Regions from separate parts of the Gordonia sp. PvP123 genome, predicted to be linked through region 2. Evidence: riboswitches for the same ligand, from Rfam matches in the RefSeq annotation. Region 2 holds a riboswitch; each other region holds the start of a gene.

Region 1 (10,522 bases), on a different contig from region 2:
GGACGAGCTGTGGGGAACCATCGACCACGTGGTGCTGGCGGCGCCGGCGACGCCCGAGACCCGGCACATGATCAACGCCGAGAGCCTCGCGGCGCTGCCCGACCATGCGTGGGTGGTCAACATCGCGCGCGGCCCGCTCGTCGACGAGGAAGCTCTGTACCGGGCGCTGGCCGACGGCCAGATCGCGGGCGCGGCCCTCGACGTGACCGATCCGGAACCGCCCGCCGACGACCATCCGCTCTGGTCCCTGCCGAACGTGATCATCACCCCGCATGTCGCCAACCCGGCGTCGGGACTGACGCGCGAGCTCGCACCGTGGGTCGCCGAGAACCTCCGCAGGTTCGCCGCGGGCGAGGAACTGCTCTCCGTGGTGTCCGCCGGCCGCGACTACTGAGATCACGACCTGCTGTTTTCGGCCGATTCCTAGAACACGTTCTCGTTTTCGGTCCCGGCGTGGCATGGTCGACGGGTGATTCTCGACAGATTCCGGATAGACGACCAGGTGGCCATCGTGACCGGCGCGAGCCGGGGCCTCGGGGCGGCGATCGCGGTCGCCTTCGCCGAGGCCGGCGGCGACGTGGTGATCGCGGCCCGCAGTGAATCCGACCTCGAGCAGGTCGCCGAACGGGTCCGCGCGGCGGGCCGACGCGCGCGCACCGTCGCCGTGGACCTCGGCGACCCCGATGCGGCGGCGGCGCTCGCGCAGACCGCGGTCGACGAGTTCGGGCGGCTCGACACCGTGGTGAACAACGTCGGCGGGGCGATGCCCCGGCCTCTGTTCGACACCAGCCCCAAGCACCTGCGGGATGCCTTCGACTTCAATGTCGGTAACGCGCACGCATTGGTCGTCGCCGGTTCCAAGCAGATCCTTGAGACCAGCGGCCGGGGTTCGATCATCAACATCACGTCGGCGGTGGGCCGCCTGCCCGGACGTGCCTACGCCGCCTACGGCACCGCGAAAGCTGCTCTCGCGCATTACACGCGCATCGCGGCGATGGATCTGAATCCGAAGATCCGGGTCAACGGCATCGCACCGGGCGCCATCCTGACATCGGCGCTGGAGATCGTCGCGGGCGACGACGGAATGCGTACCGCAGTCGAGACATCGACTCCGCTGCACCGACTCGGCGACCCGGAGGACATCGCCGCGGCCGCCCTCTACCTGGCGTCCCCGGCCGGCGCGTACGTCACCGGCAAGATCCTCGAGGTCGACGGCGGGATCATCTCGCCGAACCTGGACCTGCCGATCCCGGACCTCTGATCACTCCGAGCCGCGCTCGAGGGCGCCGGCGATCTGCCGTTCGAGCTGCGCCGCGGCCACCTGCGGAACGTCGATGATGCCCTCGAGTTCGGCCAGGGCCTTCTTGTAGGCCGCCTGCCGCTCTGCGGGTGTGGCCGCGGAGTCGGCGGCCACGCCGATCAGCTTGCGTGCCCGGTCCAGGGCTTCGCGTTCGACGGGTGAGAAGTCGGTTTGCCTGCGCCGCCGGGACTCTCGTTCGGCTGCGTCGAATGCCGCGGCGTATTCGCCCACGGCGTCGCGGTACTCGGCGAAGTCTGCCGGGGACATCGAATCGGGCAGTGGCCCCTGGGCGCCCGGCTCGGGTCGCAGATCGTCGGCGCGGACCCGGGCGCGGTGGAACGCGAGGGTCAGCGGTTCACGCATGTCGGTCATCATCGGGTACTCGATGAGCGTCGCGAGATCGAGCTCGTAACCGAACCACTTCTCGTTCAGCGAGTCGTGCTGGCGAAGGGTCCGGCGCAGCTGGTCGGCCGACGTCGTCGTGAGTTTGAGCTGCTCGGTCTGCGCGTTCGCCTTGATCCGGGCGAGCTCGATCTTGTCCTTGCGCCGCTTCTCGTTGTACTTCCCGATCGACCCCGCCCACCCGCCGACGACAGCGCCGATGGGGAAGATCAGCCACCAGTTGTCCGTCGCGAAGCTGACGATCTCGTTCACGGCTCAACTGTACCGAGACGAGGCCCGGCTGATTAGGGTGAACGCATGGCCGACCCCGATGCGCCGAAGCTCGCCGTGGACACGATCGAGGCATGGCGAGAGTGGTTGCGGGACAACCACGACTCATCCGGCGGCGTGTGGCTGGTGTTCTGGCGCAAGGGATCGGGCCGGGAACCGATCGACTACGACGAGTGCGTTCGCGAGGCGCTGTGCTGGGGCTGGATCGACGGCCACACCCGCGTCATCGACGACCGCCGCCGCGGCATGTGGTTCACCCGGCGCGGACGCAACAGCGGATGGTCGGCGTCGAACAAGGCGCGTGTCGCCGACCTCGCGGCCGCCGGTCGGATTCAGCCCGCGGGACAAGCCGTGATCGACGACGCCCAGGCCCGCGGTCTCTGGACGATGTTCGACGACGCCGAGGCGCTGATCGAGTCCCCGGAGCTCGCCGCTGCACTCGACGCCAACCCGGTTGCGCGCGCCAACTGGGACGCCTTCCCGCCGAGCGTGCGGAAGTTCGGGCTGTCGCAGCTGGCTCTCGCGAAACGACCCGAGACCAAGACCAAGCGCGTCGCCGCCCTCGTCGAGCGGGCGGGGCGCAACGAGCGACCCTGACGCCCGTGTCGTCGGGGCGCGGTGTCGGAGACTGTCGGGTATGTCGTAGTCTCGTCGCATCGAGATCCCTGGGAAGCCGGTTCGACTCCGGCGCGGTCCCGCCACTGTGAACTCGGCGCGTCGATGACCTCGACGCACTGACTCAGCCAGATACCAGCCTCGATGCTGCTTGTCACGCCACGAGGATGGACCGACGACACATGTTGATCGATGGTGCCCGCAGGGCGCCGGTACTGCCGCGCACGCACAGACGCACGAGACGACGCCGTCCCGTGGTCGTCGTTGTCGTCGTGCTCGGGTTGGGTCTGGCCGCTGCGTTTCTCGCCCTGTGCTCGGGCGCTGAAGTGCTGCCCGTGTCCACGGTCGTCGACGTGATCGCCTCACGGTTCGGTGGGCCTGCCGTCACGCGTACCCAGCTTGCGATCGTCTGGGACATCCGGATGCCGCGAATCCTGCTCGGGCTGGTGGTCGGCGCGGGTCTTGCCGTTGCGGGGGTGCTGGTCCAGACCCTGGTCCGCAATGCGCTGGCCGACCCGCACCTTCTCGGCGTCTCGTCTGGTGCGGCAGTCGGGGCGACATCGGTGATCACCACCGGGTTCCTTGCCGGCTTCGGGTTGTGGTCGCTGAGCCTCGGAGCAATGGCAGGCGCACTGGGAGCCGCGCTGCTCGTCTTCGCGATCACCATGAGCCAGGGTGGTATCACTCCGCTCCGGCTGGTGCTCACCGGAACCGTTGCCGCATCGGCGCTGTCCGCCATCGCCAGCTTCCTCGTGCTGCGCACCAACGATTCGCAGGCCGCTCAATCGGTCCTGTTCTGGCTGCTCGGCAGTCTTGCCGGCGCATCGTGGGGCAAGCTGCTGCTGCCGGTCTCGGTCGTCGTGACCTGCACCGCGATCGCTTTCGCACTCCATGGGTGGCTCGACGCCCTCTCGGCCGGACCCGATGTCGCCGCCGCGGTGGGCGTTCGCGTCCCGTTGCTACGAAACCTGTTGTTCGCGCTCCTCGCGGTGATGGTCGGCACGATGGTCGCGGTGTCGGGGGCCATCGCGTTCGTGGGATTGGTGATCCCCCACATCGCACGCATTCTCGTCGGCTCCCGGCACCGTTGGGTCCTGCCCACCTCAGCCCTGATCGGCGCGGTCTTCCTGGTTCTCGTCGACGTCGTCGCCCGGATTGCGTTGCGGCCGGTCGAGATCCCGCTCAGCGTGGTCACCGGAGTCATCGGTGCGCCGCTGTTCTTGTTCATCCTCGGCCGGCGCCGCTACCAGTTCGGTGCCGCCGCATGAGTCGCACACCGGTCGGGATCGCAGCGTCCGGGGTCGAGGTGTGGATCGACGATCACCCGGTGTTGCAGGACATTTCACTCGACGTGCGGGCAGGTGACATCGTCGGCCTCGTCGGTCCCAACGGGTCCGGCAAGTCGACTTTGCTGAGGTCGGTCGTCGGGTTGCTCGGACCGCGGCGTGGCACGGTCACCGTCGACGGCCGGGCAACCGAATCGATGAGCGTCCGGGACCGGGCCAAGCAGATCGCCTTCGTGCCGCAGGAAGTGGACCTACCCGCCGACATGCTGGTGCACGAGTACGTCTCGTTGGGGCGGCTTCCTTACGCACCGCCGTGGAGTATGGGTCGCACCGATGACCGCGCCGCGGTGGAAGCAGCTCTGCGATCGGTCGGGATGATCGAGCACCGGGACGCCGCCGTCGACCACCTCTCCGGTGGTGAACGACGCCGCGTCGCCCTGGCCAGAGGACTCGCCCAGGATTGTGGCGTACTCGTTCTCGACGAACCGACCAATCACCTCGACATCCGGCACCAGCTGGACCTGCTGGGGCTCGTGCGAACGTTGGGAACCACGGTCCTCGTGTCGCTTCACGACCTCGATCTGGCTGCTCGCCACTGCGATTCGGTGTACGTGCTGAACGACGGCAGAATCCGCGCGCACGGCGACGCCGCCACCGCGCTCGATCCCGCAGTCGTCGCCGAGGTCTTCGGGGTCTCCGCCCACCGCGTTCTCAACAGCGACACAGGCCGAACGCATCTCGTATTCGAGTCGACCCCGGGCGCGTCGCTGGATACGCCGCTGCCGCTGCGCGATCCCGGTCACGACCACCTGCCCGCCAACTGATTCGACACCGACAATGGAGACACGATGACGAGAACCACCACAAGGCACTTCCGAACGCCCCTCGCGACGGCAGCGTTGGCTGCGGCCCTTGTGCTGGCCGGTTGCAGTGCCACTCCGCCCACCGACGACGCGGCAGAACGAGAGTCGGCGACGCTGACCAACTGCGGCGCCGAAGTGGCCTACGAGGTGCCGGTCGAGCGCGTGGTCGCAACGAGCAACGGGGCCAACGTCGGAACGATCCTCAAGGTCGGGGGACTCGACAAGCTTGCCGCAGTGTCGCTGAACAAGAACAATGATCCGGTGATGGAGTCGATGTTCGGCCCTGGGATCGCCGACGTCCCCCACCTCGAGGGCAGCACCATCACCATTGAGACGGCACTCGGCGCGGACGCCGATCTGGTGGTTGGTTCCTACAGCGGACTGTTCAAGGGCGCATCGGGTGTGACGCCCGAGTCGTTGCAGGCCAACGGCATTGCGTCGTACATCATCTCCGACAGTTGCCGCCAGGGCGGTGACGCCCCGGACAAGCTCGGCACCATGGATCCCTGGGATGCGTTGCGAGCCGACGTGAAGAACTACGGAATCCTCTTCGGGACCGAGGAGGCCGCCGCCGCTGCCGGGACCGAACTCGACGATCGACTGCGCCGGCTGCAGGGCGCGCCGCGTCCGGCAGTGGCGCCGCGTGTCCTGATCTATGACAGCGGTGAGGAGGACCTGTACACCAGCGGTGGCAACGGAGCGCCGAACGGGATCATCGATGTCGCGGGCGGGGCGAACGTCTTCGCCGACGTCGACAACACCTGGTTCCGGGCGAGTTGGGAAACCGTTGCCTCGGCAGACCCGGATGTCATCGTGATCATGGACTACAAGAAGAGTCCGGACGAAGTCCAGGGCAAGATCGACGCCATCAAGGCCCGGGCAGGACTCCGTGACACCGCGGCTGTCCGGGACAACCGGTTCGTGGTCCTGCCGCTGGCGATGTTCACCTCCGGCTACCCGAACATCTATGGCGCCGAAGAGCTGCGGAAGTCCCTCGAGGAGTACGGATTGGTCCCCGGCAGCGGGATCGACTTCGCGGAGACGCTCGGCGGATGACCACCTCGAAAGACTGCCGGATCGTCGTCGTGCTCCGCCCGACGGTGAGCGGACTGGACGAGGCGTCGGCGGTGGCGATGGTCGACCGACTGCGGGCGCGCAGTGCCCGTGATGTCGGGCTCGCCTACCTGGACATCTCGACACCCACCGTCCATGACGAGCTCGACCGCGCGGCCGGTGACGGGCTGTCGGCCGTCAACCTCGTCCCGGTGGCGATCCCGCGCGACAAGTACCTGGTGACCTGGACCAAGCGGGCGGTGGCGAACTGGCGGGAGAGTCGGTCCGGTGTCGGTCTCGACATCTCGATCATCGAACCGGACATCGCCGGAGCGGTGGTCGCCGACCTCGCCGACGCCATCGAGCGGGTTCCTGCCGAGGACATCCGAGTATCACCGGCGTCCTATCGCAGTCCGGCCTGGTCGGTGATCGAGGATCACGACCGACACGTGCTCGTCTGTAAAGGCCCGCGCTGCATGGCCTATGGTGCCGGACCACTTCACCGCCAACTCACCGCGACCTCCAAGGGGACCCCGACCAAGGTCACCGGCACAGGCTGCCTGAGTCCCTGCAACCTGGGCCCGCTCGCGATCGTCAACCCGGCCGGGGAGTGGTACGGCCGTCTCGAACCTGCCCACGCCGTGGACCTGGTCGCCGGGGCCGGGCCGAATGCGAACCGACTGCCACGCTGAGTGGGTCGCCAGACCCTTCGTGACGCGCCCTCCGCAAGCTCCGGGCGCTCCTCAGGGAGCGGGGGTGGGCCGCCTTTACTGCTCCCTGAGGTGCGAGCTTGCGAGCGCGTCATCCTGCTCCCTGAGGAGCGAGCTTGCGAGCGTCACGAAGGGTCAGCTCGCCTCGATCGCGCCGGTGAACTGGCTCTCGTAAAGGCGGCAGTACGCGCCGCGGGCGGCGAGCAGTTCGTCGTGGCTGCCCTGCTCGACGATGTGCCCGTCCTCCATGACGACGATGACGTCGGCGTCGCGCACCGTCGACAACCGGTGGGCGATGACGAAACTCGTGCGGTCCGACCGCAGGTTCGCCATCGCCTTCTGGATGAGCAGCTCGGTGCGGGTGTCCACCGAGCTCGTCGCCTCGTCGAGGATCAGGATCGTGGGGCGGGCGAGGAAGGCCCGCGCGATCGTGATGAGCTGCCGCTCACCGGCGCTCACCCCGCCGCCCTCGTCGTCGAGAACCGTGTCGTAACCATCGGGGAGGGTCCGCACGAAGTGGTGCACGTGACTCATCCGGGCCGCGTCCATCACTTCGTCGCGAGAGGCGGTGGGGTCGCCGTAGGCGATGTTGTCGTAGATCGTGCCGCCGAAGAGCCATGAGTCCTGCAACACCATGCCGGTGCGTTCGCGCAGGGCGTCCCGTGTCATCTCGGTCGAGTCGACACCATCGACCCGGATGACCCCGGAGTCGACGTCGTAGAACCGCATGATCAGGTTGACCAGGGTGGTCTTGCCCGCACCGGTCGGACCGACGATCGCGACCATGTGGCCCGGCCGGGCCACCAGGCTGAGGTTCTCGATGAGTGGCTTGTCCTCGACGTACCGGAAGGAGACGTCGTCGAACTCGATGAGCCCCTTGTCGTCGGCGGGCGTCTTCGGCTTCGCGGCGTCGGGCGATTGCTCGTCGGCATCGAGGATGTCGAAGATCCGCTCGGCAGAGGCGACACCGCTCTGCATGAGGTTGATCATCGAACCGATCTGCGTCAGCGGTTGGGTGAACTGGCGTGAGTACTGGATGAACGCCTGCACCTCACCGAGGCTCAGCGATCCCGACGCCACGCGCAGTCCGCCGACGACCGCGACCGCGACGTAGTTCAGGTTTCCCAGGAACATGATCGTCGGCATGATGACGCCGGAGATGAACTGCGCACGCCAACTCGACTCGTACAGCTTCTGGTTGCGTTCGTCGAAGGTCGCCTCGATCTCGCGCTGCCGGCCGAAGGCGGTGACCAGCTCGTGACCGGTGAAGGCCTCCTCGACCTGAGCGTTGAGAGCACCGGTCGAGGACCACTGCGCCGAGAAATGCGGTTTCGACCGTTTGGCGATGATCCCGGTCGCGATGATCGCGAGCGGCACCGTGGCCACCGCGATGAGCGCCAGCAGCGGCGAGATCCAGATCATCATGACCAGCAGCGCGATCACCGTCAGGACCGAGTTCGCGAACTGGGAGATGGTCTGCTGCATGCTCTGCGACAGGTTGTCGAGATCGTTGGTGACCCGGCTCAACAGCTCGCCGCGCGGCATCGTGTCGTAATAGCGCAGCGGTAGGCGATGCACCTTGGCCTCGACGTCGTCGCGGAGTCGGCGGATGGTGCCGACGACGACGATGTTCAGCAGGTAGGCGGCCAGCCACGCGAGCAGTGACGAGACGACGTAGAGCGCCAGGGTGACGAGCAGCACGCGCCCGACAGCGCCGAAATCCACTCCGACGCCGGGTGTCACGTTCATGGACGACACCATGTCGGCGAAGGTGTCGTCGCCGCTCTCCCGGAGACCGGCGACGGCTTGTTCCTTGGTGAGGCCGTCGGGCAGGGTGCGGCCGATGACGCCGTCGAAGACGAGGTCGGTGGCATACCCCAGCACGCGGGGCGCGATCGCGATGAGCACGACCGAACCCACCAGCGACACGAGCGTGATCGTCATCAACAGGCGATAGGAGGCCAGTTGTGCGACAACGCGTTTGATCGAGGGCCAGAACGACCGGGGTTTGGATTCGGGTCCGGCCGCCATCGGCGGACCACCGGGCCGGGTCATGCGCGCTCCTCCATCGCCATCTGCGATTCGACGATCTCGGCATAGGTCGGGCACGACTGACGCAGTTCGTCGTGTGTGCCGAGACCGACGATCCGGCCGCGGTCGAGGACGACGATCTGTTCGGCGTCGACGATGGTCGAGATGCGTTGGGCCACCACGATCACCGCCGCGTCGCGGGTGGCGGGACGCAAGGCGGCGCGCAGGCGCGCATCCGTGGTGAGGTCGAGGGCGGAGAACGAGTCGTCGAAGAGATAGATGGCCGGCCGCCGGATGAGGGCCCGCGCGATGGCCAGGCGCTGGCGCTGCCCGCCGGAGACGGTCGTGCCGCCCTGGGACACCTTGGTGTCGAGACCGTCGGGCATCGCCGACACGAAATCCTCGGCCTGCGCGATGCGCAGCGCCTCCCAGATCTCGTCGTCGGTGGCGTCGGCCTTGCCGTGCAGCAGGTTCGAGCGGACGGTTCCGGAGAACAGGTACGGCCGCTGGGGGACCAGCCCGACGACCGATCGCAGTTCGTCGGGGTCGAGCCGCTTCACGTCGGTGCCGCCGACCCGGACCGCGCCGGCCGTGGTGTCGATGAGTCGCGGGACCAGCCCGATGAGCGTCGTCTTGCCCGAGCCGGTCGACCCGACGATCGCGGTCGTCGTGCCCGGTTCGACGCGAAAATCGATGTCGCTCAACACCGGGTCGTCGGCGCCCGGGTACCGGAACTCGGCGGCGTCGAACTCCACGGTGCCGGGATGGGTGGCGAAGCCGATCGGCTCACTCGGCGGGTGGACCGAGGTGTCGGTGGCCAGGACCTCGGAGATGCGCTCGGCGCAGACCGCGGCGCGCGGCGCCATCATCGCCAGGAACGACGCCATCATCACCGACATCAGGATCTGCATGACGTAGCTCATCACCGCGGTGAGCGCGCCGATCTCGAGCGAGCCGTCGGAGACCGCGTGACCGCCGAACCAGATGACGGCGACGATGGTGACGTTGGTGATCACCATGACAACCGGGAACATCAGGGCCATCAGCCGGCCGACGTGCAGGGTCGCATCGGCGAGATCGTCGTTGGCAACCGCGAACCGCTTGCGTTCGTAGTCCTCCCGCACGAACGCCCGCACGACCCGGATGCCGGTGATCTGCTCGCGCAGAACGCGGTTGACGTTGTCGATGCGTTCCTGCATGGCCCGGAAACCGGGGATCATCTTCGCGATGATGGCCCCCATCGAGACTCCGAGGACAGGCACCGCGATGGCGATGACCCACGACAGCGCGGGTGCCTCGCGGACACCCATGATGATGCCGCCGATGCACATGATCGGGGCCATCACCAGGATGGCGCTGCTCATGACGATGAGCATCTGCACCTGCTGGACATCGTTGGTGGTGCGGGTGATCAGCGACGGCGCACCGAAGGTGCCGACCTCGCGCGCGGAGAAGGAGTTCACCCGGTGCAGCAGATCGCCGCGGATGTCACGTCCGACCCCCAGCGCGGCGCGGGAGCCGAAGAACTGGGCGGTGACCGTGACGATGATCTGCGCGACGCTCACCAGCAGCATCCATCCGCCGATCCGCAGGATGTAGCCGGTGTCCCCGCGGGTGACGCCGTTGTCGATGATGTCGGCGTTCAGGCTCGGCAGGTACAGCATCGCGGTGGTGGCGAGCAGCTGCAGCACGATGACGAGCACGACGTTGACGCGGTACCGCACGAGGTACGTGCGGATGAGCCGGGTCAGCATCTGACCGCCGGGAGCGCAGGCGGGCCGGGTTTCTTCGCGATCACCTGCGCCAGACTAGTTGCCGCTCGCAACGGACGCCGCAGTGTGTCGGCCAGGCAGGACCCGGGGCCGGTGGGGACGGCGGACCGCCGCTCAGACGGTCGGCGGTTCGGTGAGTGCGACAGCCGCCTCCGCGGTGTGGGTGAGGAAGGTGAACGACTCCTGGAAGTACAGATTCACCACGTCGGCGTCGTGCGAG
Region 2 (10,522 bases):
CGAGTTCTTTCTCGAGCGCATCCTTGGCCATGGCATCGACACCGAAGCTCGACAACAGCTTGCGGGTGATGTCGTACGGCGGCAGGACGCCGGACTCGAGTTCGTCGAGATGTGGCCGGATCTCCTTGTCGATGAACGCCCGCAAGGCGTCCCGAACCATCAGATCTTCATCGGACCACTCGAACATCGTCACACTCCCAGACCGGTGTCCGCCCGGGGGCGAACATGTTTCAGTTTCGTCGTCCCCAACTGTGTCAGGAGTCACTGCCGATGTCTAGGTACGCCGTCGCGAATCTGTTCCTATCAGGTGTTTGCGCAGGTGTAGATGGTCGCGGGACGGACCTCGTGGGCGAAGAACCGCTCTGCGTCCGGGCACAGAAGGGCTTGGGCAACCGGCATCGCCACCACCACACAACGGTCGGCGAGCCCGGAGTGCCCCACGCGCCACGCGTGGACTCGGCCGACGAAATCCGCGAGGCTCTCGCCCCCGTGTGGCCGGGCGCCGGGATCGGCGAACCATGCGCCGAGTTCGGCGGGATCGATCTGCTCCGGGGTGCGCCCTGCCCACGTTCCGACGTCCAGGGTTCGCAGCGCGTCGTCGACGAGGGCGTCGGTTGCCCCCAGGAGTCCGGCGGTCTCCCGGGTCGCGATCTCCGGACCGCAACAGAGGACCGGGCGCGTGGACGCCGCGGCCAGGCGGAGCACGTCCCGACGGCCACGCTCGTCCAGAAGCGGATCACCGCCGAATCGCACCGACCGGTTGGGGCCGGTGCGACCGGCGGTGATGATCTGCATGCGCGAAACGATCGCCGCCTCAATGCTGGGCGGCGACCGCCGGGGCGCGGTCGGCGGTACGCGAGCGCGCCATCGCCCCCAGCAGCAGGGCGAACACCACGGTGAGAACCGTCCACAGGATCACCTGGTTGGCGATGGCGTAGACCCGGAAGTCCCCGATCACGTCACCGGGGAAGCCCGGGAACACGATCTGACCCACGTCGTTGCGAACCGGCTCGGGGACCTCGCTGAAGGACGGCAGGAACGCGAGCACGATCGCGATGCCGGCCAGGTAGGCCGCGACAGCGGCGACGGCCGAGACGAATCCGCCGATCCGCGGACGCAGCCACAACGCCAGGACCACGGCCGCGATGGCCAGGATCACCGACGCCACACTGATGGTGAGGAAGGCTCCGGTCCTCTCGCCGATGGTGTCGTCGTCGCCGACGGCGGGCGGATTCGCCGGGTAGGCGAAGAACGGCACGGCGAACACGGCGACGAAACCGATCGCGCCGAGCACACCCGCAACCGCGCGCGGGTCGGTCGCCGGATGGCGACTGCCGAGATGACTCCAGAGCACCGTGAACGCCACCGCGAAGAACGCACCCATGCACACCGCGAACACGACGTTGCCGACACCGGCGCCGAGGTTCTCCTGCATGGCCCGCGTGAACAGCTCGCCGCCCTCACCGTGCGTGTGGCCACCCGGTTCGGCGGCGTGGGCCAGTGCCTCCTCGGCCTCCGAACGGGCGCCTTCGTAGTCGATGGCCTTGGCGACGACCGGTTCGAGGTAGAACCGGGCAAACACGAACGAGACGATTCCGGCGATCAGACCTGCGAGCAGGCCGGCGCCGATGAATTTCTTCTCCATATGTACTTGGCTTCCTGTGGGATACGGCCGGTCAGGCCGGCTCAGTGGCAGGGGAAGCCGAGGAAGTGGCGTGCGTCGTGCACGAACTCGTGGACGTGGGTGTCGGAGCCGAAGACGGACACGACGCCCTGGTCGTACCCGAGGAAGTAGTAGGCGAGACCCGCCAGGAGCACGGTCAGGCTGAGCCAGAGGGCTGCACTCGCGACCGACAGGTTCGGTACGGGCAGGGCACGGGCCGGGGCGGCCTGTACGGCTGCAACAGTGCGGGGAGCTGTCATGGAGGGGTCCTTTCGCCGATCTCGCGTCGGAGATGTCGTGGTGTAGCAGTCCGGAGGACTGCTACGCGCCGGCACGGCATCCTGACTCACGTCACCCCGTCACCATCGACCGCGTCGATATGTCGACACGTCGACCGCGTCGACATATCTACGGTGTCGATATGGGCAGCGTTCACAGTGGCGCGACCGTTCCGGACTCTCACCGGATTCCCCGCACAGGCGTGGGATGACTCTATACCGCGTTCTGTCGTACGCGTGAGACATAGTGGAGAGATGCCCCGCGCTTCGGTGCTCGACCGCTTCACCGCCCCCACCCGACGGTGGTTCTCCGGCGCCTTCACCGCTCCCACCGCCGCGCAGAAGGGTGCGTGGACGTCGATCGCCGACGGCTCGCACACCTTGGTCATCGCCCCCACCGGATCGGGCAAGACCCTCGCCGCGTTCCTGTGGGCCCTCGACCGCCTCGCCGCCGACCCGGACTCGCGGCCCGCCGGCACCAAGGTCCTCTACATCTCGCCGCTCAAGGCATTGGCCGTCGACGTCGAACGCAACCTGCGGGCCCCGCTGACCGGCATCACGCGGGCGGCTCAGGAGCTCAACCTGCCCGAACCGAACATCACCGTCGGCGTCCGGTCCGGTGACACCTCCGCCGCGGACCGCCGCGCACTGGTCAAGACACCGCCCGACATCCTGATCACGACGCCGGAGTCGCTGTATCTGATGCTCACGTCGGCCGCGCGAGAGAGCCTCACCGGCGTCCAGGCCGTCATCGTCGACGAGGTGCACGCGGTCGCCGCCACCAAGCGCGGTACGCACCTCGCGCTGACCCTCGAACGACTCGACGAGCTGCTCGAGAAGCCCGCGCAGCGGATCGGGTTGTCGGCGACCGTCCGGCCGCCGGAGGTGGTGGCGGGGTTCCTGTCCGGCGCCGCGCCGTGTCAGGTGGTCAAGCCCAAGGCCGACAAGACGTTCGACCTCCGCGTCGATGTCCCGGTCGAGGACATGGCCAACATCCCACCCCCGGTGTCCGATGCCGACCCCGCCGCACTCGACGACGCGTTCTCCCCGACCGCCGGGTCGCTGTGGCCGTACGTCGAGGCCTCGATCGTCGACCAGATCGAGGCCAACCGGGCGACGATCGTGTTCGCCAACTCCCGGCGCCTCGCCGAGAAACTCACCGCCCGGCTCAACGAGATCCACGCCGAACGCCACGGGCAGCCGGCCGAACCGACCGGCAATCCGTCGGTCGCCGGCGGCGCCCCCGCGTTCGTCATGGGCAGCGGCGCGAGCTCCGGCGCCGAACCCGTCCTGGCCCGCGCGCATCACGGCTCGGTCAGCAAGGAGCAGCGCGCCCAGATCGAGGACGACCTGAAGGCCGGGCGCCTGTCCTGCGTCGTCGCGACCAGCTCCCTCGAACTCGGCATCGACATGGGCGCGGTCGACCTCGTGATCCAGGTGGAGTCCCCGCCGTCGGTGGCCAGCGGGCTGCAGCGCATCGGCCGCGCCGGCCACCAGGTCGGCGAGATCAGCCAGGGCATCCTGTACCCGAAGCACCGCACCGATCTCCTGCATTGCACCGTGACGGTGAGCCGCATGCTCGACGGGGCGATCGAGGAGATCAAGGTCCCGCAGAATCCCCTCGACATCCTCGCCCAGCAGACCATCGCGGCCGCCGCGGTCGACGACCTCGAGGTCGACCACTGGTACGAGGTGATCCGGCGTGCGGCGCCCTATCGCGAACTGGGCCGGGGCGTCTTCGACGCGACCCTCGACCTGATCGCGGGTCGTTTTCCGTCGGACGAGTTCGCCGAACTGCGCCCGCGGGTGAACTGGGACCGCGACGCCGGGGTGATCACCGGCCGGCGCGGAGCGCAGCGGCTCGCGGTCACCTCGGGCGGTTCCATCCCCGACCGCGGCCTCTTCGGTGTGTTCATGGTCGGCGAGAAGGCAACGCGCGTCGGCGAACTCGACGAGGAGATGGTCTACGAGTCGCGTGTCGGCGACGTCTTCGCACTCGGCGCGACCAGCTGGCGGATCGAGGACATCACCCACGACCGCGTCCTGGTCTCCCCCGCGTTCGGTCAGCCGGGCCGGTTGCCGTTCTGGATCGGCGACGCGATCGGACGCCCCGCCGAACTCGGCGCCGCGATCGGTGCGTTCACCGGTGCGATCGCCGACCCCGGCAAGCTCGACGACCATGCCGCACGCCTCGGCCTCACCGACAACGCCCGCACCAACCTCGAGACCCTCATCGCCGAGCAACGGGAGTCGACCGGACACCTCCCCACCGACCGCACCCTGGTGGTCGAGCGGTTCCGTGACGAGCTCGGCGACTGGCGGGTGATCTTGCACTCCCCCTACGGTTTACGTGTCCACGCACCCTGGGCGAGCGCGATCTCGCAGCGCCTGCTGGAGACCCTGGGCATCGAGGGTGCCACCACGGCCTCCGACGACGGGATCATCCTGCGCATGCCCGACACCGACGACGCCCCGCCCGGCGCCGACGTGTTCCTCCTCGACCCGGACGAGGTCGAGCAGCTCGTGACCGACGGTCTCGCGGATTCGTCGATGTTCGCCTCCCGGTTCCGCGAATGCGCCGCTCGCGCACTGTTGTTGCCGCGACGCGACCCCGGACGGCGCGCTCCGCTGTGGCAGCAGCGCCAGCGCAGCGCCCAACTGCTGTCCGTCGCCTCCAAGTTCCCCGACTTCCCGATCGTGCTCGAGGCCGTCCGCGAGTGCCTGCAGGACGTCTACGACCTCCCCGCCCTCCTCGATCTGCTGACCCGCATCCGCACACGCCGCATCCGGGTCGTGGAGACCGAGACACAGAGCCCGTCACCGTTCGCCGCATCGTTGTTGTTCGGCTACGTCGGGGCGTTCATGTACGCCGACGACGCCCCGCTCGCCGAGCGCCGGGCGGCCGCGCTCTCGCTCGACACCAGCCTGCTGGCACAACTCCTCGGTCGCGTCGACCTCCGCGAACTCCTCGATCCGGCCGTCATCGCCGACGTGATCGCCCGTCTCCAACGCCTGTCTCCCGAACGCCAGGCCCGCGACGCCGAGGATGTCGTCGACCTGCTGCGGTGGCTGGGACCCCTCACCACCCAGGAGGTCGAGGCCCGGTACCGCGGCGACGAGCCGGCGACCGATGTCCTCGCCGAGCTGCACCGCAGCGGCCAGATCATCTCGGTGAACCACAACTCGCGCGCGCTGTGGGCCGCAATCGACGACACCGCGCGGTTGCGGGATGCGTTGGGAGTCCCTGCACCGCTGGGTATCCCGGCGGCCTTTCTCGAACCGGTCCCCGATCCGGTCGGGGACCTGATCGGCCGGTATGCCCGTACCCACGGGCCGTTCACCGTGCCCGAGGCCTCCGCGGCGCTGGGCATCGCGACCGGGGTCGTGCGCGACACCCTGAACCGCCTGGCCTCGGAACGACGCGTCGTCGAGGGCGATTTCCTGCCGGAGGGTGGCGACACCACTCCGCGGGAGGGCCAGTGGTGCCACACCGACGTGCTGGGGCAGATCCGACGCGGCTCCCTCGCGGCGAGCCGCGCCGAGGTCGCTCCGGTCGGCACCGACGTCCTCACACGTTTCCTCCTCGACTGGCAGCACGCCTCGCCCGGGACCCGATTGCGCGGCGTGGACGGGGTCGCGACCGTCATCGACCAGCTCGCCGGATTCCCGCTCCCGGCGTCGGCATGGGAGTCACTGGTCCTGCCCGCGCGGGTCTCCGACTACGCGCCGCCGATGCTCGACGAACTGCTCAGCGCCGGCGAGGTGATCTGGTCGGGGCACGGCCGGATCGGCAACTCCGACGGGTGGGTCGCGCTGCATCCGGCCGACGTAGCCGTCCTCACGCTGCCCGACGCCGACGAGATCGACACGACCCCGGTGCACGACGGGGTCACGGCCGCACTCGAACCCGGCGGCGCACTGCGCTTCCCACAGATCGCCGCCGACATCAGCACCGGCACCACGACGCCTGCCGCCGACATCGAGACCGCCCTGTGGGACCTGGTGTGGGCGGGACAGGTCAGCAACGACAGCTTCGCGCCCGTCCGGGCCCTCCTGCAGCCACGACGAAACCCGTCCGCCCCTCGCTCGGCCCCGGCTCATCGCGCACGGGGGCGGGCGCCCCGCCTCCGCGCCGGTCGTCTGTCCGCCCGGTACCTGACCGAACACTCCACGTCACCGCCGGTGTCCCCGACCGCGAGCGGCCGCTGGTTCGCCCTCGACCACCCCTCGACCGAACCGACGATCGCCACCCAGGGCCTCTGCGACCAACTGCTCACCCGGTACGGCGTGATCACCCGCGGGAGCGTCGTCTCCGAAGAGGTCACCGGCGGATTCGCGCGGGTCTACAAGGCGCTCACCGTCTTCGAGGACAACGGACACGTCCGCCGCGGCTACTACGTCGACGGTCTCGGCGGGGCGCAGTTCGCCTCGCCCGCCACGGTCGACGAGCTGCGTCGGCATGCGCTCCCCGATCGCAAACCGCCCCGCGAGGCGACAGTGCTGGCCGCGACCGACCCGGCCAACCCCTTCGGTGCGGCGTTGGACTGGCCCCCGTCCCGCGACACCGAGGCCGGACACCGCCCGGGTCGCAAACCGGGGGCGCTCGTGGTGCTCGTCGACGGCGAACTCGTGTGCTTCGTCGAGCGCGGTGGCAAGACGCTGCTCACGTTCAGCGATTCCATCCCGCGGCTGGAGTCGGCGGCCGGGGCGCTGGTCGCACTGGTTCGGCGCGGCCGGATCTCCCGCCTGACGATCGATCACATCGACTCGGAGCCGGTGCGCGCCACCGACTTCGGCAAGGTGCTCGTCGAAGCCGGGTTCTCGACGACCCCGCGCGGCATCCGGCTACGCTACGGCGATCATGCCTGAGGAGAGCGATGCCTGAGGGCGACACCGTCTTCGCCGCCGCGGCGCGTCTGCGGGCCGGTCTCGCCGGTCGCGTGCTCGAGTCGTCGGACTTCCGCATCCCGTCACTGGCGACCGCGGATCTCTCCGGACGGGAGGTGTCGGCGGTGCGCTCGGTGGGCAAACATCTGCTGATCGACGTCGCCGAGAGCAGCCCGGGCGCCGGCGACGCCGTCAGCATCCACTCGCACCTGAAGATGGAGGGGGCCTGGCACGTTCATCCTCGCGGGCAACGGTGGCGGCGGCCCGCCTATCAAGCGCGTGCGGTCCTGCGAACTGCCGACCACGAGGCCGTGGGTTTCGACCTGGGGGTCCTCGAACTCCTCGCCGACCCGGACGCGGCGCTCGCCTACCTCGGTCCCGACCTGCTCGCCGACGACTTCGATCGTGAAGAGGCGATCCGGCGACTCGCCGCGCACCCCGACGAGACCATCGGGTCGGCACTCCTCGATCAACGCCTCATCGCGGGGATCGGCAACGTCTTCCGCAGTGAGATCTGCTTCCTCCGCCGTGTCCTCCCCACCCGGCCGGTGGGCGAGGTGGATCTCGGCCCGGTGGTCGATCTCAGCCGGCGTCTCCTATGGGCCAACCGGACGCGCTCGGCGCGCACCACCACGGGCAACACCTCACCCAACGCGCGGATGTGGGTGTACGGCCGTCACGGTCGGTTGTGCCGGCGCTGTGCGACGCCGGTGAAGCGCGGCGAACTCGAATCCCCCGGCGGGGAGCGCTCGGTCTACTGGTGTCCCCGGTGTCAGATCTGAGGCGGCCGAGGCCCCCTCACACGGGGTAGCGCTCGGGCTCGGGCCCGAACTCGAAGCGGCGGGCCGTGATCGAGTCGACCGTGATCTCCACGTAGTGGTACTTCATCGTTGCGATCCAGGGTCGCAGCGGAAGCTGGTCGGCCGCCTCGATCTCGTTGAACGACACGAGGATCCGCGCCGTCCCCTTGGCGACCACGCTCCAGCCGTCGGCGTCGGTGTGTCCGTCGGTCTCGAACGCAACCCGCGAATTCACCGCCAGCTCCGACAATTTGGTGCCCTCGCCGGACCGCAGCAGGATGCGGCCGTCGATCGCGTGGAAGTTCACCGGGAAGATGTCGGGTTGACCGTCGACACTCAGGGCGAGCCTGCCGAAATCAGTGGCTCCCAACAGCTTCCAGGCCTCGTCGGGGGTGAGTACCCGAACCGATTCGTCGACCATGACCGTCTCCTTCTCCCCCACCCCGATCGTGCCGCGCGATCAGGGGCAGGGACAGAGGCCAACGTCCCGACTTGACCGGGCCGCCGTCACTTCGGAACGGGCACCGGCTCCAGGATCTCGGCGCGCGCCTCGGGCGCCGCGGCGCGTAGTGCGTCGGCGGAGTCGTCATCGGGCTGCTGCTGGGAGGCCACCTCGGCCTCCACCCGCGCGATGTAGGTCGCGACCTCGAAGTCGCGTTGCTCGGTGGTCCAGCCGAGCAACGGCGCGAGCAGGTCGGCCACCTCGTCGGCGCAGTCGACCCCGCGGTGGGAGTACTCGATGGCGATACGGGTGCGGCGGGCGAGCACGTCTTCGAGATGCAGCGCCGCCTCGTCGACCGCCGCATACACCACCTCGACGCGCAGATACTGCGGCGCCGCGGCGAGCGGCTGCAGCAGGCTCTTGTCACCGTCGGCGTAGTAGAGCACGTCGTCGATGAGTGAGCCGTACCGGTTGAGCAATCGCCGAATGCGATACGGGTGCAAGCCGAAACGCTGCCCCAGGTGCTCGCACTGGTTGATGAGCGCGAAGTAGCCGTCGGCGCCGAGCAGCGGGACCCGTTCGGTGATCGACGGCGCGACGCGGGTGGGGATGAAGTCGTTGCAGGCGTCCACGGCGTCGGCGGCCATCACCCGGTAGGTGGTGTACTTGCCGCCCGCGATCGACACGAGACCGGGTGCAACGGTCGCGACCGCGTGCTCGCGCGACAGCTTCGAGGTCTCGTCGTCCTCACCGGCGAGCAACGGACGCAGTCCCGCGTACACACCTTCGATGTCGTCGTGGGTCAGCTTGGTCACGAGGACCTCGTTGACGCGTTCGAGGATGTAGTCGATGTCGGCGCGGGTGGCGGCCGGATGCGCGAGGTCGAGGTTCCAGTCGGTGTCGGTGGTGCCGATGATCCAGTGCGTCTCCCACGGGATGACGAACAGCACCGAGTTGGCGGTACGCAGGATGATCGCGGTCTCGCTGACGATGCGGTCGCGGGGCACCACGATGTGCACCCCTTTGGAGGCGCGGACCTTGAAGTGCCCGCGCTGTCTGGACAACGCCTGCACCTCGTCGGTCCACACCCCGGCGGCATTGATCACACAGTGCGCACGGATCTCGGTGACGTCGCCGTTCTCGGTGTCGCGCACCCGGACTCCGAGGACGCGGTCGGACTCGCGCAGGAATCCGATCACCTGTGTGGAGGTCCGGATGACCGCCCCGTAGTTGGCCGCCGTGCGGGCAACCGTGAGGCTGTGGCGAGCGTCGTCGACGACCGTGTCGTAGTACCGGATCCCGCCGATCAGCGAGTTGCGCTTGAGTGCCGGCGCCACGCGCAGCGCGCCCGATCGCGTGACATGCCGTTGTCCGGGAACGGACTTGGCGCCACCCATCCGGTCGTAGAGGAAGATGCCGGCTCCGACGTAGGGCCGCTCCCAGACACGTTGCGTGAGCGGATACAGGAACGGCAGGGGCTTCACCAGGTGCGGGGCGAGGAACCGCAGCGACAACTCGCGTTCGCGCAGAGCCTCACGCACGAGCCCGAATTCGAGCTGCTCGAGATAACGGAGCCCACCGTGGAACATCTTCGACGACCGGCTCGACGTGCCCGAGGCGATGTCGCGCGCCTCCACGAGCGCCACCCGCAGGCCGCGCGTCGCCGCGTCGAGTGCGGCGCCGACGCCCACCACGCCGCCGCCGATGACCACGACGTCGAACTGCTCCTCCCCGAATCTCCGCCACGCCTCGGCGCGGTAGAGGGGCCCCATGTCGGCCGGCCGGTCCGGGTTGAACTCGGTGTTCATGGTTGCCGAGCCTAATTGATCTCGGCGAGTCGGACAGCGTGCGACACTGTCCGGCGTGGGTAGGTCAGGCAAATACGTGGCGGCGATCGACCAGGGCACCACCTCGACCCGGGCGATGATCTTCGATCACAAGGGTCGCGTCGTCGGCGTCGAGCAGCTCGAACACGAACAGATCTTCCCGCGCGCGGGCTGGGTCGAGCACGACGCCGCCGAGATCTGGCGTAACACCCGGCGCGTCGGCGCCGCTGCCCTCGCGTCGGCCGAACTGACCGCGAAGGACATCGTCGCCTGCGGCCTCACCAATCAGCGCGAGACCACCGTGATCTGGGAGCGCGACACCGGCAAGCCGGTGCACAACGCCATCGTGTGGCAGGACACGCGAACCGATGATCTGTGCACCGAGCTCGCCGGAGATGTCGGCATGGACCGGTTCCGCGATCGCACCGGCCTGCCGTTGTCGACCTACTTCGCCGGCCCCAAGGCCCGCTGGCTCCTCGATTCCGTCGACGGCCTCCGCGAACGCGCCGAGAACGGTGAATTGTGTTTCGGCACAATGGACTCCTGGATGGCCTGGAACATGACCGGCGGGGTGGACGGCGGCCGGCACGTCACGGATGTCACCAACGCCTCGCGCACCATGTTGA
Region 3 (10,522 bases), on a different contig from region 2:
GGGGTCGGCGGTGCCGGCGGGTCCGCTGGGCGAGTTCGGGTCGTCGGGGTTGTTGAGTCCGGGTCTACCCCAGACGGCGAACATCATCGTCAGTCGGGCATTCAGTTCAGGACTGAGGGTGCCGGAGATGGTGGCGGTGCCGTCGGCGCGTTGCCGCCCGATCCACACGCCGCGGCGTCGTTTCTGGTCGGTGTCGTCGGCCAGGGTGCCGTCCGGGTCGAGGTGCGCGAGGAGTCGCGCGCCGAGTTGGGTGATGTCGGCGGGCGTGTGATCGGCGGCGATCTCGGCCATTTGTCGTTCGGCCGCGACCTTCACATCGTGGTCGACAGCGTGGGGGATCTGGTCGAGGACGTCGAGGGCTGCCTGGAGGTGGGCGGTTCCGACGGAACCTTGTGCGAATGCCTCGGCGAGGGACGGGTGTTCGGGCGTAAGCACTTCGCCGCCGAGGCTGGTGCGGGTGGCGGTGGCGTCCATCTGCTTACGCCGCCGCACCGGGTTGGAGACCCGCAGCCGGTGGGTCATGAACTGCATGAGTGTCCTGCAGCCGGTCTTGCGGGGTAGGTCACGAGCCTCGACCTGATCGATCTGCCGGTCACCGGCAACGGTCAGGCGTGCGATGGCACGTTCGGTATCGGCTGCCACGTCGGCCAACTCGGTATCGGTACACGGCGACAAGTCCACAGTCTGCAACTCATCGAGGATCGTATGCAGCTCGGTCACCAGCTCGACGGCACGCGTCTTGGGCGCTGCCGAATCGCCTCCGACGGGTGTGGTGTCGGCCATGACGGTCACCTCCCCCGAGACCCGTTGCTACGAATGTACGTTCGAGTGTACACGCGATCGGAGGATCAGGACAGGCGAAAAGTGTTGTCTGGCTACTGATCTGACGGCCGCATGGCGCAGTAAGGTTGTCGGTGACGTGTGATAGAGGCGGGAACCCCGTCGACGACATCCACGCCCACGGCGAGCAGAATCCGACCTCACATGCTAGCGGCGCTAGCTGAACAACGACGCGGACCCCAGGACTCGGCTCACACTGATCTCGATCACCACGCGGCGCGGATTCGGCCTGGGTTCCCGGTATCGCTGCGCGTAGCGCTGCTCGGCCTCGCGCACGTGGTCGGGTTCGCGGCGGACCGTCGCGGGTCCCTCCAGGGTCAACCACCGCGGGCCGTCGACATTCGTGACGGCCGCGTAGGCGCCACGCTCGGCGTTGCGGACCTTCTGATTGCCGTCCGAGGTGATGACCCGTGCCAGTCCGGCCTCGGGATCCCACGTGAAGCCGACGGCGACGGCGTGTGGCGTGCCGTCGGCGCGCAGCGTGGTGAGGGTCCCGAGGTGGCGTTCGGTGAGGAACGCGAGCGCATCGGATCCTAGGTCGGCGGCGGTGCGAGGCATGACCCCACGATAGAGGTCGGTCTCGGGGCCGGTGCGATACTGGTGGTCATGTCATCACGCAGCAACGGGGCATCGGCGCGTCCGGACGCCGACCCGGCCGGCACCCTCGTGCTGTTCGGCGGCCGCAGTGAGATCGGCGTGGCCACCGCCGCGCGTCTCGCTCACGGGCGGACCGTCGTGCTGGCGGCTCGTCGCCCCGACGACCTGGCCGACGAGACGGCTCGCCTCCTCGACGCCGGGGCGGTGGCGGTGCACACCGTCGCATTCGACGCGAACGACACCGACTCCCACCCCGCACTCGTCGAGTCACTGGCGCAGCGGTACGGGCCGATCGGGATCGCGATCGTCGCGTTCGGCATCCTGGGGGACCAGGCCCGCGCCGAAACCGATGTGGCACATGCGCTTCAGATCGCCCACACCGACTACTACGCCCACATCAGCGTGCTCACACCGCTCGCGTCCGTCCTGCGCGCTCAGCGCTCAGGCACGATCATCGTCTTCTCGTCGGTCGCGGGTATCCGGGTGCGCCGTGCCAACTACGTCTACGGCTCGACGAAGGCCGGACTCGACGGGTTCGCGAGCGGTCTCGCAGATGCGTTGCACGGCACCGGCGCCCGCCTGCTGTTGGCCCGTCCCGGGTTCGTGGTCGGCGCGATGACCCGCGACCTGATGGAGTCCGGAGTGAAACCCGCACCGCTGTCGCGCAATCCCGAGCAGGTGGCCGACGCGGTGGCGCGCGCCTTCCACAAGGGACGCGGCGAGGTCTGGATCCCGGGTGTGCTCCGCCCCGTGTTCTTCGGGATGCGCCTGCTGCCACGCGCCGTGTGGCGGAGACTTCCCCGATGACGGCCCCGGATACAACTCACGGGTCGCCACCCGCATCCGAGTTCGTCGTGATCGGAATCGGTGCCGATGGTTGGCCCGGACTCGGCGAGACGGTGCGTGACGAGTTGCGTCGTGCGCAGGTGATCTACGGTGCCGCACGACAATTGGCGCTCCTCGACGGCGCTGCATCCGAACTCGGCGCGCAACTGCGACCGTGGCGGTCACCGATGTCGGAACACCTGGCCGAGGTCGTGGCGGGCGCCGGGAGCGCAGCGAGCGGGCCCATCGAGGCGGGCACTGGGACCGCAGCGACCGGGCCCATCGAGGACGGCACCGCGCACGCGGGCATCGTCCACATCCTGGCCAGCGGCGACCCGATGTTCCACGGGGTCGGCGCCAGCATCATCGGCCGCGTCGGCGCGGACCGGGTGCGGGTGTATCCGGCGGTGTCCAGCGCAAGTCTGGCCTGTGCGCGCCTCGGCTGGGATCTCGCGACCACCCGGATCGTCAGCGCGGTGCGGGCCGAGCCGAGCGTCGTGCTCGGCGAGGTCACCGACGGGGCTCGCGTGCTGATACTGAGCCGCGACGAGACCACCCCCGCGGCCGTTGCGACGCTGCTCGTCGATGCCGGTTTCGGGTCTTCGACGATGACCGTTCTCGAGCAACTCGGTGGCCCTGCCGAACAGATCGCCACCGACACCGCGGAGTCGTGGCGCCGTCGGGCCGGGGACCCGCTGAACATTGTCGCCGTCGACTGCGTTGGGCCCCGCCGGTCCCGCCTCCCCGGCCGGCCGGACGATGCCTATGAGCACGACGGCCAGATCACCAAGTCGACGATTCGCGCCCTGACCGTGTGCGCGCTCGGCCCGGCCGGGGCGCAGACCCTGTGGGACATCGGGTCCGGTTCCGGCAGCGTGGCGATCGAATGGTTGCGTGCCGACGACCGTGGGACGGTCGTCGCCTTCGAACGCGACTCCGAACGTGCTGAGCGGCTGCGCCGCAACGCAGCCCGCCACGGGGTGGCGCACCGGCTCACGGTGCGGGGGCCGGCTCCCGACGAACTCGCCGACGCACCCCGTCCCGACGCGGTCTTCATCGGCGGCGGACTCGACGAGGAGATCCTGTCGCTCGCCTGGGCGGCGCTCGCCGACCGCGGCCGGCTCGTCGTCAACGCGGTGACGGTCGAGAACCAGGCCCTCGTGACCCGGCGGCACGGCGAACTCGGGGGCACGTTGCGCCGACTGTCGGTCGAGACCGTGGCGCCCCTCGGCACGATGAGCACCTGGCGTCCGGCACTGCCGATCGTGCAGTGGGCGGTCGACAAACCGGCGCCGTCGACGCCCGACCCCGGGCCCGAACCCGCGGAGGCAGTCCGATGACCGTCTACTTCATCGGGGCCGGTCCCGGCGCGGCCGACCTCATCACCCTCCGGGGTGCGCGCCTGCTGGGGGAATGCGGCACCTGTGTCTACGCGGGATCGCTGGTGCCGCCGGAACTCCTGGCGCTGTGTCCCGACGGGGTCGAACTCGTCGACACCGCACGGATGCCGTTGCCGGACATCATCGATGTCATCGCCGCCGCCGACGCGCGGGGTCATGACGTGGCGCGCCTGCACTCGGGTGACCTCAGCCTCTACTCGGCGCTGGCCGAGCAGCAGCGCGAACTGACCGCACGCGGTATCGATCACCGGACCGTGCCGGGTGTCCCGGCGTTCGCGGCGGCCGCGGCCGCTCTGGGCACCGAACTGACCGTCCCGGGCGTCGGCCAGAGCCTGTTGATCTCGCGGGTGTCGACACTGTCGACCGACATGCCGCCGGGGGAGGACCTCGCGAGTCTCGCCGCGACCGGGGTGACGCTCGCACTTCATCTCGCGGCACACCGCGCCGAGGAGATCGTGGCGGCGCTCGCCCCGCACTACGGCAGTGAATGTCCTACCGCGACAGTGGCGTTCGCGAGTCGCGCGAACGAGCAGATCGTACGGTGCCCGCTGCGCCGGTTGCCCGAGACACTGGACGCCGCCGACATCCGCAGGACCGCGGTCATCTTCGTCGGTCGTGTGCTGGACCCGGCGAGGTCCGAGGCCACCGACAGCTACCTGTACTCGCACGCGCGCATGACCAAGCTCCGCACCGACCGTGAGTCGACGCGGTGACCGGTCCCGACACAACCGATTCGAGCCCGCCGGATGACGCTCGGCGCATCCTGATCCTGGGCGGGACGGGGGAGGCGCGGGCGTTGGCCTCGGCCCTGAGCGAGTCCGGCATCGAATTCATCAGTTCCCTTGCGGGTCGGGTGAACGACCCCCGTCTGCCGGTCGGCCCGGTGCGCATCGGCGGATTCGGTGGATCCGATGGTCTCCGCGACTGGTTGCAGAGCAACCGGATTCAGGCCGTGGTCGATGCCACCCACCCGTTCGCCGCGACCATCACCCGCAATGCGGCGCGAGCCACGGCCGACGCGGGGCTACCGCTGCTGCGTCTGCGCCGCGATCCGTGGGTGCCCGGCGACTCCGACACCTGGATCCGTGTGCCCGACCTGCCCTCTGCCGCACGAGAAGTGGCCGCCCGGGGCGGGCGGGTCTTCCTGACCACCGGACGTCAGGACGTCGGGGTCTTCGCGGGGATCGAGTCGGTGTGGTTCCTGATCCGGGTCGTCGACGCCCCGACCGGAGCGCTCCCGCCTCACCACGAGGTGGTGCGCTCGCGCGGGCCCTACGACCACGCGTCGGAGTCGAGGCTGTTGCGCGACAACGACATCGACATGCTGGTCACCAAGAACAGCGGCGGGCCGCTGACGTCGGCGAAGCTGGCGGCCGCCGCCGAACTCGGGATCGAGGTCATCATGGTCGACCGGCCCGACGAGCCCGACTCGCCGGTCGTCTCAGAGGTCGGGGCCGCCCGGGACTGGCTCGAGGCGCTGCTCGGCTGACTCGTCGGCAGTCTGATCGGTGGTGTCCACCGGACGGTGGCTGCGTGGCGTGAACACGAGCGGGCCCGCTGCGCGCTGCACGACCCGGGTCGCCGACGATCCGATGATGATCATCGTGCGCATGTCCACGACGGCAGGGTCGAAGTCCGCGACCGTGGTGATGGTGAGCTGCTGCTCCGGACCGCCGACATCTCGCCCGAGCACCACGACGCGGTCGGGCGACACCGTCTGGGTGAGCGTGTGCTGCAGGGCGCCGACCTGCCAGGTGCGGCTCGCCGACCCCGGGTTGTAGATGGCGATGACCAGATCGGCGCCGAGCGCGGCACGGATGCGTCGTTCGATGACCGACCACGGCTTGAGCCGGTCGGAGAGCGAGATGACCGCGAAGTCGTGTCCGAGGGGCGCGCCGACCGCTGCGGCGACCGCGGTGGCCGCGGTGACGCCGGGCACCACGCGGACGGGCACCTCGTGCCACCGCGGTTGTGCGGCAACCTCGGCGACTGCGGCGGCCATCGCGAACACGCCGGGATCACCGGAGGAGACGACGGCGACACGCGCGCCGCGTCGGGCGAGGTCGAGGGCGAATTCGGCGCGTTCGGCCTCCACCCGGTTGTCGCTGGCATGCACGCGCTGGCCCGGGCGAGGGGTGACGCGCTTGAGGTAGGTGGTGTACCCGACGAGGTCGGTGGCCGTGGCCAGCTCGGTGCGCACCTCCGGGGTGGTCCAGCTGTCGTGGCCCGGGCCGAGCCCGACGACGACGAGCTCACCGGGCACGGGTTCCGGCTCGAACCTCGGATTGTTGCGGCGTCCCGGGACGACGAGGATCGAGAAGTAGGGCACCTCCGCGGGATTCACGTCGGCGGCCGGGAGCACCCGTTCGACCGTCGTGGAGGCCCGCTCGACGTAGAACGCCTCGTCGAGACGCCCGGCCTCGCGGAGCGCGTCGCGCACCCGCTCGAAGGTCCGGCCGAGTTTCATCACGACGATCGCGTCCCCGGAACGGAAACGGAAGAGCAGCTCCGACGTCGACGCCGTACCCGGAACCACCGTGAGGGTCTCCTCGCCCTCGACGAGCGGGACTCCGGTGGCCGCCGCCGCCGCGCTCACCGAGGTCACGCCGGGCACGATCTCGGCGTCGAAGTGCGGCGACAGCCGCTTGTGCATGTGCATGTACGAGCTGTAGAAGAGCGGATCGCCCTCGGCGAGGAGGACGACGTCACGCCCGGCCCGCAGGTGGACCGCGAGGCGTTCGGCGCTCTCGGTGTAGAAGTCGTCGAGTGCGCCCTGGTAGCCGCCGGGGTGGTCAGTCGTCTCGGTGGTGACCGGGTACATCAGACGTTCCTCGGTCTGGCCCTCGCGCAGGTACGGCTCCGCGACCGACCTCGCGATGCTGTTGCCGTGCCGCGCAGAGTGATACGCGATCACATCCGCGGTGGTGATGAGGCGGGCGGCCTTGACCGTCATCAGTTCGCTGTCGCCCGGGCCGAGCCCGATGCCGTAGAGCGTGCCCTGACCCGACGTCTGTCCGGCGGCCGAGCTGTCCGAGTGCATGGGGGCCATCGTCATTCCTTCGGGGTCGCGAGCGCGTTGACCGCGGCCGCGGTGATCGCCGACCCGCCACGCCGGCCCGTGACCGTGATGAACTCGAGGTCGTCGCGCTCGGCCAGGGCCGCGCAGGATTCGACCGCGCCGACGAAACCGACGGGTGCGCCGACGATCGCGGCGGGACGGGGCGCACCGTCGTCTATCATGTCGAGCAGCGCGAACAGTGCGGTCGGCGCGTTGCCGATCGCGACCACCGCACCTTCCAGGCGGGGCAACCAGAACTCCAGTGCGGCAGCGGTTCTCGTGGTCCCCAGCTGCTCGGCAAGAGTCGGGAGAGTGGGTTCGGACAGGTGGCAGAGCACCTCGTTGTCCGCGGGGAGGCGTTTGCGGGTGATGCCGGAGGCCACCATGTTGGCGTCGCAGAGGATCGGGGCGCCGGCCTCCAGCGCGCCGCGCGCGGCCGCCACGACACCGGGCGTCGCGATCACGTCGCGCGTCAGGTCGGTCTGGCCGCATGCATGGATCATCCGGACGACCACGGTCGCGACGTCGGGCGCGAACGCGGAGAGGTCGGACTCGGCGCGGATCGTGGCGAAGGACTGACGGTAGATCGCGGCGCCGTCTCGTAGGTACTCGGTCATGGTGCTGACGAGCCTAACGGCGCCGCCGTTCGTATCCGCCGTCGGGCGTGGCCTCCACCGAGAGGTGGGATTCGGCCGGCGATCCGCAACCACGGGCGCAACCGACCCAGTGCTCGCGTTCGTCGACGGGGTCGCCGGCCTGCACACGGGCCATCAGGTCGTCCCGGACCGGGGCGTGGGCGGACGCGCACCCCGGCGCTCCGACGCAGCAGCTGACGGACGCCCAGGGCGACGCGGCATCGAAGATCAGGCCCATCGGGGCGAGCACGCGGACGACGGTCTCGGCCACGCCCTCGCCGAGATCGCAGAGCAGGATCTCGCGGTCGGGCGTGAACACGATCGGCGCCTGGACCGCCGCGATGAACTCCGCCAGCCGGGCCGGCAACCGACCGAGTTCGACGACCGCGCCGAGCAGGACCGCGCCGTCGTCCTGGTCGAACCAGCCGACGATCGGCTCGCCGGGGGCGCTCGGCGTGGTGTCCGGGTCGTCGTCGATCACCGGGTCGAGACCCGACGCGACGAGGTCGGTGAGTCGACGCCGGGCGTCGGTGTCGAGGTCGCGGACCCGCCACGCGCCGGGCGAGACCTCGCCCAGACCGGCAGCCACCGCGATCAGCGCGCTCACGATGGATTCCGGACCGGTGGCCGACCCGACGGCGACCCCGGCGATGCTGATGTCCGCCGCGAACGGCGTGTCGGCCCGGATCACCGCGCACGCATCCGGGCGTCGGGCGGCGATGTCCCCGCGGCCGTCGTCGATCCCGAACAGGAACCGGCCGGACAAGGAGGCCGCGGCCGGGTCGGCACGCAGCGCGTCGTCGAGGGCCGCGGCGAGCGGACGCGCGTCGGCGACCCCGCCGATACGCCCGGTCAGTGGGCTCAGCTCGATGTTGCGCACCTTGTCGTGGGTGCTGCTCGGCGCGAGCCCGGCCGCGACGACCGCCTCGGCGACGGCCTCGACGTCGGTGATCCCGCGCAGCTGGAGGTTGCCGCGCACCGTCAACTCCAGGTGCCCGTCGGCATGGTCGGCGGCCGCCCGGGCGAGCACCTCAAGCTGATCCGGACGGATCCGCCCGCCCGGCAGCCGGACCCGGGCCAGTGCGCCGTCGGCCGCCGGATGCGTGTCGAAGACCCCTGGGCAACGGTCGGCGGCGGCCCGGGCTGGCTGGTTCATCCCACCAGCCTACGACCGGCGGGTGCGGTGGCCGTAGGCTGAACGCACCGCGAGCGGGCTGAAGCCGGTGCGATTCCGGCGCGGTCGCGCCACTGTGATCGGGGAGCCGGGATCGACCGGCCATCCGGGAGTCAGACCAGTCCCTCGCACTGCACCCGCCACCCACGGCACCGACACGCACCCGGGCGCGACAACCCGGCGAGGAGACACGATGATCCTGCTGCTCTCGACCTCGGACACCGATCTGCTCACGGCCTCGGCGGCCCATGAGGAGAACACACCGTCGGGCAGTGCTCCGACGGAGGCGTCGGTGTCCTACCGCGGCGCAAACCCCTCTCGCATCCTGGTCGAGGACATCCCGCGACTCGCCGCCGACGCCGATCTCATCGTCGTACGCATCCTGGGCGGAGTGCGCGCGTGGGAGGACGGGCTCGCGGCGGTCGAGGCGACCGGCAAGCCGCTCGTGGTGTGTTCCGGCGAGCAGCAGCCCGACCCCGACCTGATGGCGCACTCCACCGTGCCGTCCGGTGTCGCCGCGCAGGCCCACGACTACCTCGCGGCCGGCGGCGTCGCGAACCTCGTCAACCTGCACCACTTCTTGTCCGACACCGTCCTGCTGACCGGCAACGGTTTCGAACTCCCGCAGCAGACGCCCGCGTGGGGTGTGCTGGAACGGACGCCTTCTCCGCGGCCGGAACCTTCTGTGCTCCCTGAGGTGCGAGGAGCGCACGCCGAGCCTTCTCCGCTCCCTGAGGTGCGAGGAGCGCAAGCGACGAGCCACGAAGGTCCCGACGCCCCCACGATCGCCGTGCTCTACTACCGCGCCCAGCACCTGGCAGGCAACACCCGCTACATCGCCGCGCTCTGCGATGCCATCGAGGCGAAGGGCGCGCGAGCGCTGCCGATCTTCTGTGCGTCGCTGCGGACCGCGCCCGACGACCTCCTCGAATTGCTCGGTACCGCCGACGCCCTGGTGGTCACCGTGCTGGCCGCCGGCGGCGCCACCCCGGCCACCGCGTCGGCCGGTGGCGACGACGAGGCGTGGAACATCGAGCGACTCGCCGCACTCGACGTCCCGATCCTCCAGGGTCTCTGCCTCACCGGTTCCCGCGCGGACTGGGAGGACAGCGACGACGGACTGTCACCGCTCGACGTCGCCACCCAGGTGGCGGTGCCCGAGTTCGACGGTCGGATCATCACCGTGCCGTTCTCTTTCAAGGAGTTCGACGACGACGGATTGCCGTGGTACCAGCCGGATCTCGAGCGCTGCGCCCGGGTGGCAGGCATCGCCACCGCGCACGCCCGGCTGCGTCGGACACCGGCCGCGGACAAGCGGATCGCGGTCATGCTATCGGCCTACCCGACCAAGCACGCCCGGATCGGCAACGCCGTCGGACTCGACACCCCGCGCAGCCTCCTGCGCCTGCTCGATGCGATGCGCGCGGCCGGGTACGACATCGGACCGGAGTCCGGTCCGGGATCGGTTCCCGGTCTCGCCGAGGATGATTCGGACAAACTGATCCACGAGATCATCGCCACCGGCGGCCAGGATGCCGACTGGCTCACCGAGGAGACCCTCGCCGCAAACCCGATCCGCCTCTCGGCGGGCGATTACCGAGCGTGGTTCGACACCCTGCCCGAGGGACTGCGTTCGGCGGTCACCGAGCACTGGGGTCCGGCTCCGGGCGACCTGTTCGTCGACCGCACGCACAATCCCGACGGCGACATCGTCATCGCGGCACTGACCTTCGGCAACATCGCGATCATGGTGCAGCCGCCGCGCGGCTTCGGCGAGAACCCGGTCGCGATCTACCACGACCCCGACCTCCCGCCGTCGCATCACTACCTCGCGTCGTACCGGTGGGTTGCCGCGCACGACACCGGCTTCGGTGCCGACGCGATCGTGCACGTCGGCAAGCACGGCAACCTGGAATGGCTGCCCGGCAAGAACCTCGGCATGTCGGCGGACTGCGGTACCGACGCCGCCCTCGGCGACCTCCCGCTCGTCTAC

The links. Region 2 has a riboswitch for cobalamin ahead of ABIC25_RS04685 (CbtB domain-containing protein). Riboswitches for the same ligand answer to the same signal wherever they lie in the genome.
Region 1: it holds a riboswitch for cobalamin, as region 2 does, so the genes downstream of both, ABIC25_RS14220 (FecCD family ABC transporter permease) here and ABIC25_RS04685 (CbtB domain-containing protein) in region 2, are expected to answer to the same signal.
Region 3: it holds a riboswitch for cobalamin, as region 2 does, so the genes downstream of both, cobN (cobaltochelatase subunit CobN) here and ABIC25_RS04685 (CbtB domain-containing protein) in region 2, are expected to answer to the same signal.

What each region holds. Positions count from the first base shown of each region.
Region 1 covers NZ_JBEPPN010000006.1:367,902-378,423, reverse strand. The annotation lists gene ABIC25_RS14240 (D-isomer specific 2-hydroxyacid dehydrogenase family protein) at 1-394, shown strand, start outside; gene ABIC25_RS14235 (SDR family oxidoreductase) at 470-1,261, shown strand; gene ABIC25_RS14230 (hypothetical protein) at 1,262-1,954, opposite strand; gene ABIC25_RS14225 (YdeI/OmpD-associated family protein) at 2,000-2,569, shown strand; cobalamin riboswitch at 2,615-2,745, shown strand; gene ABIC25_RS14220 (FecCD family ABC transporter permease) at 2,770-3,855, shown strand; gene ABIC25_RS14215 (ABC transporter ATP-binding protein) at 3,852-4,697, shown strand; gene ABIC25_RS14210 (ABC transporter substrate-binding protein) at 4,722-5,792, shown strand; gene ABIC25_RS14205 ((2Fe-2S) ferredoxin domain-containing protein) at 5,789-6,481, shown strand; gene ABIC25_RS14200 (ABC transporter ATP-binding protein) at 6,635-8,554, opposite strand; gene ABIC25_RS14195 (ABC transporter ATP-binding protein) at 8,551-10,284, opposite strand; gene ABIC25_RS14190 (family 1 encapsulin nanocompartment shell protein) at 10,417-10,522, opposite strand, start outside.
Region 2 covers NZ_JBEPPN010000002.1:391,857-402,378, reverse strand. The annotation lists gene ABIC25_RS04700 (acyl-CoA dehydrogenase family protein) at 1-187, opposite strand, end outside; gene ABIC25_RS04695 (histidine phosphatase family protein) at 304-795, opposite strand; gene ABIC25_RS04690 (CbtA family protein) at 815-1,645, opposite strand; gene ABIC25_RS04685 (CbtB domain-containing protein) at 1,687-1,923, opposite strand; cobalamin riboswitch at 1,999-2,135, opposite strand; gene ABIC25_RS04680 (ATP-dependent helicase) at 2,197-6,810, shown strand; gene ABIC25_RS04675 (DNA-formamidopyrimidine glycosylase family protein) at 6,819-7,610, shown strand; gene ABIC25_RS04670 (pyridoxamine 5'-phosphate oxidase family protein) at 7,627-8,049, opposite strand; gene glpD (glycerol-3-phosphate dehydrogenase) at 8,136-9,878, opposite strand; gene glpK (glycerol kinase GlpK) at 9,955-10,522, shown strand, end outside.
Region 3 covers NZ_JBEPPN010000001.1:56,022-66,543, reverse strand. The annotation lists gene ABIC25_RS00295 (HNH endonuclease signature motif containing protein) at 1-783, opposite strand, end outside; gene ABIC25_RS00290 (PPOX class F420-dependent oxidoreductase) at 997-1,398, opposite strand; gene dprE2 (decaprenylphospho-beta-D-erythro-pentofuranosid-2-ulose 2-reductase) at 1,447-2,244, shown strand; gene cbiE (precorrin-6y C5,15-methyltransferase (decarboxylating) subunit CbiE) at 2,241-3,602, shown strand; gene ABIC25_RS00275 (cobalt-precorrin-4/precorrin-4 C(11)-methyltransferase) at 3,599-4,375, shown strand; gene ABIC25_RS00270 (cobalt-precorrin-6A reductase) at 4,372-5,151, shown strand; gene cobJ (precorrin-3B C(17)-methyltransferase) at 5,104-6,711, opposite strand; gene ABIC25_RS00260 (precorrin-8X methylmutase) at 6,714-7,337, opposite strand; gene cobG (precorrin-3B synthase) at 7,351-8,511, opposite strand; cobalamin riboswitch at 8,515-8,650, shown strand; gene cobN (cobaltochelatase subunit CobN) at 8,723-10,522, shown strand, end outside.